3 regions of the Bradyrhizobium sp. BR14999 genome follow, and region 2 is predicted to be linked to each of the others. Evidence: riboswitches for the same ligand, from Rfam matches in the RefSeq annotation. Region 2 holds a riboswitch; each other region holds the start of a gene.
The links. Region 2 has a riboswitch for S-adenosylmethionine ahead of ACR9YP_RS02275 (O-succinylhomoserine sulfhydrylase). Riboswitches for the same ligand answer to the same signal wherever they lie in the genome.

Region 1 (4,412 bases), 4.3 Mb from region 2:
CTAGTGCGCCTTTAGCGCTGGCCGCGACAATATGAGCAGGGAGGTTTCAATGACGAGCCACAAGGTTCCCGCCGCCGAGGAATGCGTTCTGAGTTGCCTCCTCGAACGCTGGGGTCGCGAGACGCCGGACAAGGTCTACGCAACCTTCGACGACGGCACCCGGTTGAAATACGGCGAATTGCTACGCCTGGCGCGCCGAACCGGCAACGCCCTGCAAGCGCTGGGCGTGAAGCAAGGCGACACCGTCCTCGTCTGGCTCCCGAACGGCCCTGAATGTCTGCGCGCCTGGTTTGGCATCAACATGATGGGCGCCATCTACGTGCCGATCAACACCGCCTATCGTGGCGGCATTCTCCAACATGTCGTCAACAATGCCGGCGCAACGGTTGCGATCGTCCATGCGAGCCTGCTGCCACGGCTCGGCGACATCGACAGAGCCAAGCTCCGCAAGGTCGTCGTGATCAGCGGTGAGCCGGCTGCGATTGGCGGGCTCGAGGTGCTGCCGTCGAGTGCCCTCGATTCGACGTCCGCGGAAGCGCCGAAACTCGATCATCCGATCGCGCCCTGGGACACGCAGACCATCATCTACACATCCGGGACGACCGGCCCCTCAAAAGGCGTCCTGTCGTCCTACGCCCACCTCTATGCCACGGGGCGCGGCATCTCGGCCGATCGAGACGGCATCCCTTACCTCGACGCCACCGACACGTTCATGGTGAACCTTCCGCTGTTTCATGTCGGCGGGACGGGGCCGAGCTACGCCATGCTGATCAACGGCGGCTCCATCGCCATGGTTGACCGTTTCGATACCGGATCATTCTGGTCGACGGTGGCCAAGACCAACACGACGATGGTGATCCTACTCGGCGTGATGGCGAGCTTCCTGATGAAACGGACGGACAATGGCGATGAGAAGGACAGCCCGCTCAAGAACGTCACCATCATTCCCTTGAGCGAGGAAGGGATCACGTTCGGCAAACGCTACGGCGTCACGACGCACACGCTCTTCAACATGTCGGAAGTCTCCTGCCCGCTGGCGACAGAGCCGAACCCGACCGTCGCAGCCGCCTGCGGCAAGCCACGGGCCGGTGTCGAGGCCCGACTCGTCGACGCCCATGACTGCGAAGTTGCGGTTGGCGAGATCGGGGAACTGGTCCTGCGAACCGACACGCCCTGGGCAATGAATCACGGTTACAACAAGGCCGCGGAGGCCACCGCGCTCGCCTGGCGCAATGGCTGGTTTCACACGGGCGACGCCTTCCGCATCGACCAGGACGGAAATTACTTCTTCGTCGATCGCTTCAAGGACGCCATTCGCCGGCGCGGCGAGAATATTTCCTCGTTCGAGGTCGAGCTCGAAGTCGCAGCCCACCCGGCCATTCGGGAGGCTGCCGCGGTCTCCGTGCCCAGCGAACATGGCGAGGACGACGTGCTCGTCGCAGTGTCCCTCGCCGAAGGTCAGACCCTGGATCCCGCGGACCTCATCCACTTCCTCAGGCCAAGAATGGCTCACTTCATGGTGCCGCGCTACGTCCGCATCCTGAGCGATCTGCCAAAGACGCCAACTAACAAGATTGAAAAATATCTGCTGCGCAGGGACGGGGTTACGTCCGACACGTTTGATCGCGATGCGGCTGGGATTGTCATCAGGAGTGAGCCTGTACGCTCACCGCGCTAGCGCGCTCTCTTCGACGCAGGCGCTCACCCGGATGCCCTACTTAGCGAAAGCCCACCCCAGCTTTGCGTACGTTATACCACGCAGCACTACCCCATGAACGCCTGCACCAATGGACAGCCCTTACCAGCGAGTGAACGCAAAAACACCAGGCAGGAAAAGCGTCGTCGCTTCCAGCGTGAATATGGCGGCTCGAGCAAAAAAACGGAACGCGAGCCTCGGCTCTGCTCTATGGCTATGCAGAAAGGAGGAAAGTCGCCGCAGTTGACACAAGACTGCCAACGGCTTCCCTGCACTTCTCAAAGCTGACGAGACGATCGCCCGTAAGCTCGTTCATGTAGACCCGCCGGTTCACCTCTATCATTAGCGATTGAACCCTCATGTCGGCACGGTAGTGTTTCGCCGGAACGAGCGCGCCCGAAAATGGTCTGTCAGCAGCAACGGTGAACCCGAGTTTCCTTGCAGCGTCTGCAATTGCTCCACTCAGTCCATGCGCGGTGTGGAGAGGATCCGTCCCAATGCAGATTTCGGGTCTCCGCGGGTCCTGGTCAGGCTCGTGCGGTAGCGGACGATCAGCGAAACTGTGGCAATCGATAATGAGGCAACGGTCTTCACGGCGGAGCACCTTGTCCACGGCCGACGTGAGTAACTCATGATGCGGCCGATACCACCGCGTCATAATACGCTCATGTTCAGGCGCCGAAGCTGTGGCTCGCAGGCGTCTCCCGGTGCTGGTTGCGGTGTAGATCGCGCCCATGCCGCGGCCTGCCATCGGCTCGTCTGCATCGTCTGAAAAGCGTTCCACGTCGCATACCAGCCGGCTGACTGGAAACACAACTCGCTCCGCTTCATGAAGCGTAGGTGGGAATAGCTCGTCGGTAAAAGCGTCCGTCATCCGGAGCAACTCAGTTTCGAGCTCACTCTCGCCGAGAGACAGTCGCGCGCGCTCATCGGCCGGAATCAGGCGAGAACTGTGGGGAATGTGCAGCACAGCGATCTTTCTCGCATCCATCCCGTTTCGGATTTCGGTGCTCTGCCTAATGGTCATTGCCAGTTCTCCCCATTCCGGATGGCCCCCGGCGCGCCGGGCTGGTCATCGATCCAGCCAGTTTGGCGCGCGTTGCTGACCAGTCGCTCCACTTCATTCGAGGTCACGGCCCTGTTTTTTAGCCGGACCGTGATCCGGCCTCGGGCAAGCCCGGTGGCGAGAGCATTATAGAACAGGCGCTGGACAAAGCCGGCCGATGGGAGGCCGGTTTCAGCGATCACCATGCTGCGGATTGGCATGATGCGGCCCACGCGGACAATGGCTGGAGCGGGAAGGGAAGACGCGGCCAGTCCGATGATGACACGGCGCCGCGTTGGCGGAGCGGAATACAGACTTAAAGGTGGGATAGACATGTTGCCCCCTGAGCTTCGCCGGAGGCTGGTACTGCCTGGATTGCCACTGAACAGCCCCATCCCACAAGTGTGGATACCACCTTACCGCAGCGGGCAGGTTGGTGAAGGTACCAGCCTTCGTCTTGATGTACCTTGTACATGGGAGGCGAACGAGAAACGTTCAAGTAGCGCCCGCCGGTCTGCTCTCGCGTCCAGAGATTCGGTTCCTCGACGTCGAAAGAGAATCATCATCCCTAAATTGGCGCCTGACCTCGTAATCGGGATCCGGCGACGAACGAGCGCAAATATACCTGCCCGATCACGCGCCATCGCAAGTGAAGCTGATCAGCTATCTCGAAGATAGGTTTAACTGACGAGCTCAAGTGGACAAGGACTTCAGCTCCGGCGGCGGGGCGCCCTTCCCCTCGAGCATCCCCAGCGCCAGCGCGGCCTCCACCCGCACGCTCGGATCCTTATCACCCGCTAGCTGTCGGAGGGGGATGAGGGCTTGTTCGATCCCCGGGAAGGTCGGACCGAGGCGCCCGAGGTGCCAGGCCGCCAGGCTGCGGACGAAGGCAAGCTCGTCGCCTAACTCCGCAATAAGGACGGTGACCGACTCTCCACCCAGCGGCGCCACCCGGGCGAGGGCCGCCGCCGCCCAGACGCGCACGAACTCAACCGGGTCCTGGAGGGCCGCAGCGAGGTCGGACACAGCCTCGGTTGCCGCGGGGCCGATCTCGCCCAGGGCATATGCGCCGAGGCGGCGCTGGAGCGGATCGCTGCTCGAAAGCTCCCCCACCCAGTCTGCGATGGAAGTCCCTAGGTAAGTGACCTGCGCGCTCATGGTCCGACCCTACTCAAGGCGCCACGCCGAGCCGGCGGTCCAGGTTGAACGCGGCGCTGATCAACCCGATGTGAGTGAATGCCTGCGGGAAGTTGCCCAGCGCTTCGCCACGCGGACCCGTTTCCTCGGCGTACAGGCCGAGGTGGTTGGCATAGGTCAGCATCTTCTCGAAGATGAAGCGGGCCTCCTCGGCGCGGCCCGACCGGGCCAGCGCTTCCACCAGCCAGAACGTACACATATTGAACGTCCCCTCGCTCCCGGTCAGGCCGTCGCCGGCTCCTCTGCCGATCTCGTAGCGGTGCACCAGGCTGTCGGAGACCAGCTCCGCCATGGTCCGATCGAGCGTCCCGCGCATGCGGGGGTCAGTCGGCGACAGGAAGAAGACGAGCGGCATGATCAGGTTGGACGCATCCACCGCGTCGGTGGCGAAGTGCTGCACGAAGGTCTGCCGCTCCGTGTCCCAGCCGCGCGTCATGATGGCCTCGTAGATGCGGTCTCGCTCCGCGGCCAGGC
Region 2 (4,412 bases):
TCCAGCGCGGCGGCGGATAGCGGATCCAGGCTTTGCGATCACTCTCATACATGTATTCGACATGCACGCCGCCGATCCAGTTGGAGAGATAGTGATATTGCGCAGCAGCCACCGCCGGCGGCAGATGCCGCAGGCCGAGCTTGTCTAGCCCCGGCAGGAAGCGCTCCTGCTGCTGACGGCGGAACACGCGGAAGACGAATTCAGCGGCATCCGCCGTGCCGCGCCGCGTGACAACGGTGAGGATCAGGCCCGTGAAGTAGGCGTGATAGAGATCCGCGACCGCGCGCCAGCGTTTCCATTGGGCTTCCTGCGCTGTGTCTAATGCGGCGGTCATGTTCGCTCCCGATCGTTGTTTCGATCGAGTGTGTCACTGCACCGGGTGACAGGCAACATGACGCGCATGCAGGCCGCCCTGCACGGCGGCCCGTCAATTCCGCATCACGAATTTTGTGCGGCCTTAGCAGCGCGCTCGCGCTCGACGCGTTCCGTCACGTCGCGCGCCATCGCCACCGATCCCTGCACCGCTCCAGCGACATCGCGCACCAGCGCGAAGGTCATCTCGATGTAGAGCTTGCGTCCGCTCTTGTGCAGCGCGCGTGTCAGCGTCGGACGCCCTGCAAGCTTCATCGTGCCGCTGGAAAGCGCAGCCTCAAAACCCCTCCAGTGTGCGGCGCGCAGATGCTCTGGAATGATCAGATCGAGATTCTGCCCCAGCGCTTCCCCGGCGGAGAAGCCGAACAGGGCGGCCGATGCCCGATTCCAGCGTGTGATTGTGCCGGAGCGATCCGAATAGATCAGCGCGTCCGCAACGTCGTCGAGGATATGTGCGTCGAGTTCGGATTGATCGGTCATGCCAACACCTTGTAGCCCGGATGGAGCGCAGCGTAATCCGGTATTGGTGCCACAAGCGAGAGAACTCCCGGATTACGCTTGCGCTCCATCCGGGCTACAGGATCGGGCTACACCCGAAAATGCTTCGATAGTTTGAGGCCCTGCGCCTGGTAGTTGGAGCCGATGCGCTGGCCGTACATGGCGTCGGGGCGCGCCAGCATCTTCTCGTAGACGAGGCGGCCGACGATCTGGCCGTGTTCGAGAATGAACGGCACTTCGCGCGAGCGCACCTCGAGCACGGCGCGCGCGCCTTGCCCGCCGGCACCGGCATAGCCGAAGCCGGGATCAAAGAATCCGGCATAGTGCACGCGGAACTCGCCGACCAAGGGATCGAACGGCACCATCTCGGCGGCGTAGTCGGGCGGGACCTGCACAGCTTCCTTGGAGGCGAGGATGTAGAACTCGCCGGGATCGAGGATCAGGCTGCCGTCGGGGCGGGCCGAGATCGGCTCCCAGAAATCCTCTACTGCATAGCCGGAGCGGCGGTCGACGTCGACGACGCCGGTGTGGCGCTTGGCGCGATAACCGACGAAGCCATTCGCTTTCTCACCCGACAGGTCGACGGAGACGGCGACGCCACCGGAGAGATCGGCATCGTCGATGTCGACCAGGCGTTCGGCGGCATGCAGCGCATCGAGCTCGTCGGCATTGAGGATGGCGTCGCCAGTGCGGAAGCGGACCTGCGACAGGCGCGAGCCCTCGCGCACCAGCACCGGAAACGTCTTCGGGCTGATCTCGGCATAGAGCGGGCCGTGATAGCCGGCGCCGATCATGTCGAAGCGGCGGGTACCGTCGGCGATCACGCGGGTGAAGACGTCGAGCCGGCCGGTCGAGCTCTTGGGGTTCGCGGCCGCGACGATCTCCGGCGGCAGCGCGAGGCTTTCCAGCAGCGGCACGATGTAGACGCAGTTGGTCTCCAGCACCGCGCCGTCGGCCAGGCTGAACTCGTGCAGCTTCAATTCGTCGATGCGTTCGGCGACGGTGGCGCCGGGACCGGGCAGGAAGCTGGCGCGGACGCGATAGGCGATGTCGCCGAGGCGCAAATCGAGGCTCGCCGGCTGGATCTGGCTCTCGACGAAGTCGTACGCGGGCAGGATGAGCCCCGCCTCCGCCATCGCCGCGATCATGCGGTCGGGCAGGATACCATTGGCGTCGGCAGCGACCGTGAACGTCAACCGGGGATCCTCAGCAAGGGGCAACGCATCCCGATAGACGGGAAATACTAGCCTTTTACGGCTATCCGATGGACGCCTTGACGGAAAGGGCATTGCGGAATATGAGCATCACTTATCCCGTGGTGATTTGAGCCGGCCGGCTTGCAGCCACGTTAAATAAGTCGCTAAACAGGCCGGGGACCTCTGTGATCCCGGCCCGTGGAGATATCCAGGCCGGTTTTTTTGTGACCGTTCTCGCTCGACGGTCATGTCGGAGGGTCCTATGTCGAAGTCGCCTGCCACTTACCGTCCCGAAACCCGCCTGGTCCATTCCGGGACCCTGCGCTCGCAATATGGCGAGACCTCGGAGGCGCTGTTCCTGACGCAAGGGTACGTCTACAACAGCGCCGAGGAGTGCGAGGCGCGGTTCAAGGGCGAGGACCCCGGCTTCATCTATTCGCGCTACTCCAATCCGACCATCGCGATGTTCGAGCGCCGCATGATCGAGCTCGAAGGCGCCGAGGCGGCCCGCTCGGCGGCCACCGGCATGGCGGCGGTGACGACCGCGATCCTGGCGCCGCTGAAGGCGGGCGACCATGTGGTCGCTTCGCGGGCGCTGTTCGGCTCGTGCCTCTATGTGGTGCAGGATTTGCTGCCGCGCTACGGCATCGAGACCACGCTGGTCGACGGCCTCGATCTCGACCAGTGGCAGCGGGCGCTCAAGCCCAACACCAAGACGTTCTTCCTGGAGAGCCCGACCAATCCGACGCTCGATGTGCTCGACATCCCCGGCATCGCCGAGATCGCGCACAGGGGCGGTGCGCGGCTCGTCGTCGACAACGTCTTCGCAACGCCGATCTGGCAGAGCCCGCTCGCGCTCGGGGCCGACGTCGTGGTCTATTCGGCGACCAAGCACATCGACGGCCAGGGCCGCTGTCTGGGCGGCATCATCCTGTCCTCGGAAGCCTTCATCGCCGAGCACATCCACAATTTCATGCGCCAGACCGGCCCGTCGATCTCGCCGTTCAACGCCTGGGTCCTGCTCAAGGGCCTGGAGACGCTGGGCGTGCGCGTGCGCGCGCAGACCGACACCGCGGCGCGCATTGCCGAGGTGCTGGCCAGCCATCCGAAGATCTCGCGGCTGGTCTATCCCGGCCGCGCCGATCACCCGCAGGCGGCGCTGGTGAAGAAGCAGATGCGTGGCGGCTCGACGCTGGTCGGCTTCGAGGTCAAGGGCGGCAAGCAGGCCGCGTTCCGCGTGCTCAATGAATTGAAGCTGGCGAAGATCTCCAACAATCTCGGCGACGCCAAGAGTCTCGTCACGCATCCGGCGACCACGACGCATCAGCGTTTGAAGCCGGAAGACCGCGCCGCGCTCGGCATCAGCGAGGGCTTCATCCGCTTCTCCGCCGGGCTCGAGCATGCGGACGATCTGATCGAGGATCTGACCGCGGCGCTGGAGAAAGCGTGAGCGAGCCAAGGGCTCGGACTCGTAGGGTGGGCAAAGCGAAGCGTGCCCACCATTCACGATCACACTGACGATGGATGGTGGGCACGGCGCGCGAAGAGCGCGCCTTTGCCCACCCTACGGCACCTATATTTACATCGGCCGATACGCGCGCACGTCGGCCGGCACGTTCACACCGAGCTTGATCTGGCCGACGGAGTGGATGATGTCGTCGCCGAGGAGCTGGGCGAAGCAGGCATAGCCCCAATCGTTCATGTGTAGGCCGTCGGCGATGACGAAGCCCTCGACCGGGATCGCCTGCTTCTCGTGCCACTCGCGCATCACCTCGAAGCGCGGGAAGATGCCGACGTGACGAAGCTCGGCGACCTTGCCGAGCAGCTTCACCATCTTGCCGGCGCTCTCGGCGCGCTGGTTGACCGCCGGCGAATATTGCGGATCGACCAGCACGATGTCGGCGCCGCCCGCAGCCTGGATGCGGGAGATGCCGTCCTCGACTATCTTTGCGGTCTCGCCGGGATCGAGGTTGCGCAGCACGGCGTTGGTGCCGACCTGCCAGATCACCATATCCGGATGCACGTCGATCACCTGCGTCTGAAGGCGCTTCATCATCTCGGGCGCATCCTCGCCACCAACGCCGGCATTGACGACGGTGATGTCGGCGGTCGGATAATTCCGGCGCAGCTGTGCGGCGAGGCGGTTCGGATAATTGAACTCCGGCGAACTCGCACCGAATCCTGCGGTCGACGACGAGCCGAACGCGACGATGACGACGGGCTGGCCGGCGACGAGCTTGCTTGCGACATGCGGCAGCGTGCCCATCGCCTTCGAGCCGCCCTTCGGCGGCAGACAGGGCACTCGGCTGAAGATGTCGCCGGCGGACTTTGCGACCTCCTTCACCT
Region 3 (4,412 bases), 1.4 Mb from region 2:
GGCTGCGATGCGGGTGAAATCGCGAAAACCGCCGGCGGAAAATTTGATCACCTCGGATTCCGTCACCTGCGCCAGCTCGTCGGCGGTGCCGACGATGGTGTAGGCGATCAGATGCGGCAGGTGACTGGTGATCGCGAGCACGAGATCATGATGATCCGGCGTCATCACCTCGACCTTGGCGCCCATCGCCGCCCAGAAGGCGCGCAGGCGATCGGTGGCAGCCGCATCGACGCCTTCCGGCGGCGTCAGGATGCACCAGCGGTTGATGAAGAGCTCGGCGAAGCCGGAATCCGGACCCGAATGCTCGGTGCCCGCCACCGGGTGCGCCGGCACGAAATGCACGCCCTGCGGCAGATGCGGGGCCATGTCCCTGACCACCGCGCCCTTGACCGAGCCGACGTCGGAGATGATCGCGCCCGGCTTGAGATGCGCGGCGATCTCCCGCGCCACCTCGCCGCAGGCGCCGACGGGAATGCAGAGGATGACGAGATCGGCATCCTTCACCGCCTCCGCATTGGTTGCCACGACGTGGTCGACGATGCCGAGTTCGGCGACCCGCGCGCGCGTCATCTCCGAGCGCGCAGTGGTGACGATCTCGCCAGCTAAACCCTGGAGCTTCGCCGCACGCGCGATCGAGCCGCCGATCAGGCCGAAGCCGATCAGCGCGACGCGCTGGAAGTGTGTCTGCGCACTCATTTGCCGGCCATGAAGTCGCGCAGGGCCTCGATCACGAGGCGGTTAGCCTCCTCGGTACCGATGGTCATGCGCAGCGCATGCGGCAAGCCGTAGTTCTTCAGCGCGCGCAGCACCAGGCCCCGTTTGGTGAGGTAAGCGTCGGCATCGTCCGAGGTCTTGCCCCTGTCGGTCGGGAAGTGGATCAGCACGAAATTGGCGACGCTCGGCGTCACCTTCAGCCCGAGCTTGCCGATCTCTTCGGTCAGCCGATTGCGCCAGGTCTCGGTGAACTGCTTCGACATCGCCTGGTGCGCGGTGTCCTCGATCGCGGCGACCGCGGCATACATTGCCGGCGTCGACACGTTGAAGGGACCGCGGATGCGGTTGACAGCGTCGATGATGTGCTCGGGGCCGAACATCCAGCCGATGCGCAGCGCCGCAAGACCGTGGATCTTGGAGAAGGTGTGCGTCACCACGGTGTTCTCGGTGGTGGCGACGAGCTCGATCCCCATCTCGTAGTCGTTGCGCGAGACGTAGTCGCAATAGGCGGCATCCAGCACCAGCAGCACGTGCGACGGCAGGCCGGCGCGCAGGCGCTTGACCTCGTCGAACGGCAGATAGGTGCCGGTCGGGTTGTTGGGATTGGCGAGCCAGATCAGTTTTGTCCGCGGTGTCACGGCCTTGAGGATGGCGTCGACGTCGGCGGTGAAGTTGCTTTCGGGCGCGACCACGTTCTTGGCCCCGTTCGCCATGGTCGCGATCGGGTAGACCAGGAAGCCGTGCGTGGTGGAGATCGCCTCGTCGCCCTGGCTGAGATAGGTGTGCGCGAGCAGATTGAGGATCTCGTCCGAGCCGGCGCCGCAGATGATGCGGTTGGGGTCGAGCCCGAAGGAACGCCCTATCGCCTCGCGCAGCACGCGTGAGGTGCCTTCCGGATAGTCTTCCAGGTGATCCGCCACGTGCTTGAACGCCTCGATCGCTTTGGGCGAGGGTCCGAACGGCGTCTCGTTGGCCGAGAGCTTGAACACCTTGCGGCCCGGCTCCGGCACCGGGCTCTTGCCGGGCGTGTAGGGCGCAATATCGAGAATGCCGGGATTCGGCACGGGGCGGGACATCTTAAACTCCGGATTGGCGGGACGGCTCGCGACTTACGATTTCGGCCCGGTCGGGGGCACCGTATAGCGCGTTGCGTGGCTGCCGACGAGAGCCGTGGAGCGCACCGAGGCCCTCGCCTCGATCAGGGCAGCCTTGATTTTGTCGATGCTGGTCGCGCTCGTGACCGAGACCAGTAGGGCGGCGCCGTCAAAGGCGGTATCGGGCACCGCCACGATCTCGGCCAGCGGCGACAGCGCGCGCGCGACGTCGGCGTTCCAGCCCGAGACGCGGACGCTGAAGGTCTCGACCTCCGTCACCAGGGCGCTGTCGGCGACCCGCGACACCGCGAACACGGGCATCGCGGCCGGATGGTCGGCGCGCTCGACGAAGGGCAGCCGCGCGATGATCTTTGGCGCACCTTCTTCCTCGAGCGACAGCCACCACGGCGTGCGGCTCGAGGTGGCCGAGACCAGCGCCAGATCGCCCTTGGACTTCGCTACCGCCTCGACCGCCGCCTGCGCGCTGAAATGCGCGACGTAAGGCACGGTGAAGCCGAAGTGGAAGCGCGCGGAATCGCGCATCGCCGGCTCGCTCACCGAGATGTCGGCATGCACGGAGAAAGGCGCCTGCACATAGGTGAAGGTCGAGATGATGACGCGCCAGATGCTCTCGACCGTGTCGAGCGGCAGGATGCCGCGATGGCGCTGCACGAGGTCACGCATCATGGCGGCCTCACGCGCCGGGCGGAACGCCGAGCCGACTTCCTGGGTCTGCTTCACCTGGATTAGACGGTCGATGATGTCGCCGCGCAGCATCAGGAGGCGATGCATGCCCTCGTCGATCGCGTCGATCTCCTTGCGCAATTCCTGAAGCGATGGTGGCGCGGGCGGACGTTGGGACATGACTGACAAAGAGCTGTTGAGAGGTGCCGATCCGCAAAAGCGGTCAGCTGCGGTCTATCCTGATTAGGCAGGATAGGCAGCGAAAGCAAAGAGAAATGACGGCCTTTTCGATCGACCGCTCGGAGGCAAATCCGGTTGATCCGGGCCGCGACTTGACGAAAACCGCCCCAGACGGTAGTTTTTGCCTGTTCCGTGGTCATTTGAGCCGGCCGGCTTGCAGCCACGTTAAAAAACTCGCTAAACAGGCCGGGGACGCTTCCGATCCCGGCCGAACCTATCGTTCAGGCCGGGTTTTTCATGGCCTGATGTCACTGCGGTCTGAAGTCCGATCGCAAACGAGGTCGATGGTCAAAATGGGTAGCGTCAAGTCGATACCGAGTCCTGCGATCAGCACCGATGATCGGTCGCACGAGGTCGATCATCCGAGTTCGCAGATTATGTATTTCGGCGCCGATCAACCGCTACGGCTCGATTGCGGCATCGATCTGTCGCCGTTCCAGATCGCCTACCAGACCTATGGCGAATTGAACGCCGATCGCTCCAACGCCGTTCTGATCTGCCATGCGCTGACCGGCGATCAGCATGTCGCCAATGTGCATCCCGTCACCGGCAAGCCCGGCTGGTGGGAGACGCTGGTCGGCCCCGGCCGTCCGCTTGATCCTCAACACTACTTCATCATCTGCTCCAACGTGATCGGCGGCTGCATGGGCTCGACCGGGCCGGCGTCGATCAATCCCGCCACGGGCAAGGTCTGGGGCCTCGATTTCCCTGTCATCACCATTCCCGACATGGTGCGCGCGCAGGCGATGCTGATCGACCGGCTCGGCATCGACACGCTGTTCGCGGTCGTGGGCGGGTCGATGGGTGGCATGCAGGTGCTGCAATGGACCGCGGCCTATCCTGTTCGCGTGTACTCCGCACTGGCGATTGCTTGCTCGACGCGGCACTCGGCGCAGAACATCGCGTTCCACGAGCTCGGCCGCCAGGCGGTGATGGCCGATCCCGACTGGCACAATGGCGGCTATGCCGACCGCGGCATCCATCCGCATCGCGGGCTAGCGGTCGCGCGCATGGCGGCGCACATCACCTATCTCTCCGACGCCGCGCTGCACCGAAAATTCGGCCGCCGCATGCAGGACCGTGAGCTGCCGACCTTCTCGTTCGATGCCGATTTCCAGGTCGAGTCCTATCTGCGCTACCAGGGCTCGTCCTTCGTCGAGCGCTTCGATGCCAACTCCTATCTCTACCTGACGCGCGCGATGGATTATTTCGACATCGCCGCCGACCATGGCGGTGTGCTGGCGAAGGCGTTCGCCGGCATCAAGACGCGCTTTTGCGTGGTCTCCTTCACCAGCGACTGGCTGTTCCCGACCTCGGAATCGCGCGCCCTGGTGCACGCGCTGAATGCGTCGAGTGCTCGGGTGTCGTTCGCCGAGATCGAGACCGATCGCGGTCACGACGCCTTCCTGCTCGACGTGCCCGAATTCTTCGACATCTCGCGTGCCTTCCTGCAATCGGCAGGCAAGGCACGCGGTCTCGACGGCAGAGGTGGCTAAGATGTCGGTACAGGAAGTGCTGCCGTTGAATGGCGTTGCGGCCGGGCCGTCCGGTCAGTTTCGCGCCGACCATCGGCTCGTGGCCGAGATGGTCAAGCCGGGCTCGAAGGTGCTCGACGTCGGCTGCGGCGAGGGCGATCTGCTCCAGCTGCTGGAAACGCGCGGCATCGACGGTCGCGGCATC

Region 1: linked by a shared signal. The riboswitch ahead of ACR9YP_RS22330 (hypothetical protein) and the one ahead of ACR9YP_RS02275 (O-succinylhomoserine sulfhydrylase) in region 2 are both predicted to bind S-adenosylmethionine.
Region 3: linked by a shared signal. The riboswitch ahead of metX (homoserine O-acetyltransferase MetX) and the one ahead of ACR9YP_RS02275 (O-succinylhomoserine sulfhydrylase) in region 2 are both predicted to bind S-adenosylmethionine.

The regions. Positions count from the first base shown of each region.
Region 1 covers NZ_CM148536.1:4,802,822-4,807,233, reverse strand. The annotation lists gene ACR9YP_RS22340 (AMP-binding protein) at 50-1,678, shown strand; gene ACR9YP_RS22335 (N-formylglutamate amidohydrolase) at 1,911-2,723, opposite strand; gene ACR9YP_RS22330 (hypothetical protein) at 2,720-3,076, opposite strand; SAM-I-IV-variant riboswitch at 3,103-3,210, opposite strand; gene ACR9YP_RS22325 (HEAT repeat domain-containing protein) at 3,435-3,899, opposite strand; gene ACR9YP_RS22320 (glycoside hydrolase family 15 protein) at 3,913-4,412, opposite strand, start outside.
Region 2 covers NZ_CM148536.1:489,302-493,713, forward strand. The annotation lists gene ACR9YP_RS02260 (hypothetical protein) at 1-334, opposite strand, end outside; gene ACR9YP_RS02265 (PAS domain-containing protein) at 439-852, opposite strand; gene ACR9YP_RS02270 (2'-deoxycytidine 5'-triphosphate deaminase) at 960-2,066, opposite strand; SAM riboswitch at 2,176-2,255, shown strand; gene ACR9YP_RS02275 (O-succinylhomoserine sulfhydrylase) at 2,329-3,516, shown strand; gene ACR9YP_RS02280 (SGNH/GDSL hydrolase family protein) at 3,646-4,412, opposite strand, start outside.
Region 3 covers NZ_CM148536.1:1,909,478-1,913,889, forward strand. The annotation lists gene ACR9YP_RS08845 (prephenate/arogenate dehydrogenase family protein) at 1-696, opposite strand, end outside; gene hisC (histidinol-phosphate transaminase) at 693-1,790, opposite strand; gene ACR9YP_RS08855 (chorismate mutase) at 1,824-2,672, opposite strand; SAM riboswitch at 2,855-2,934, shown strand; gene metX (homoserine O-acetyltransferase MetX) at 3,026-4,228, shown strand; gene metW (methionine biosynthesis protein MetW) at 4,230-4,412, shown strand, end outside.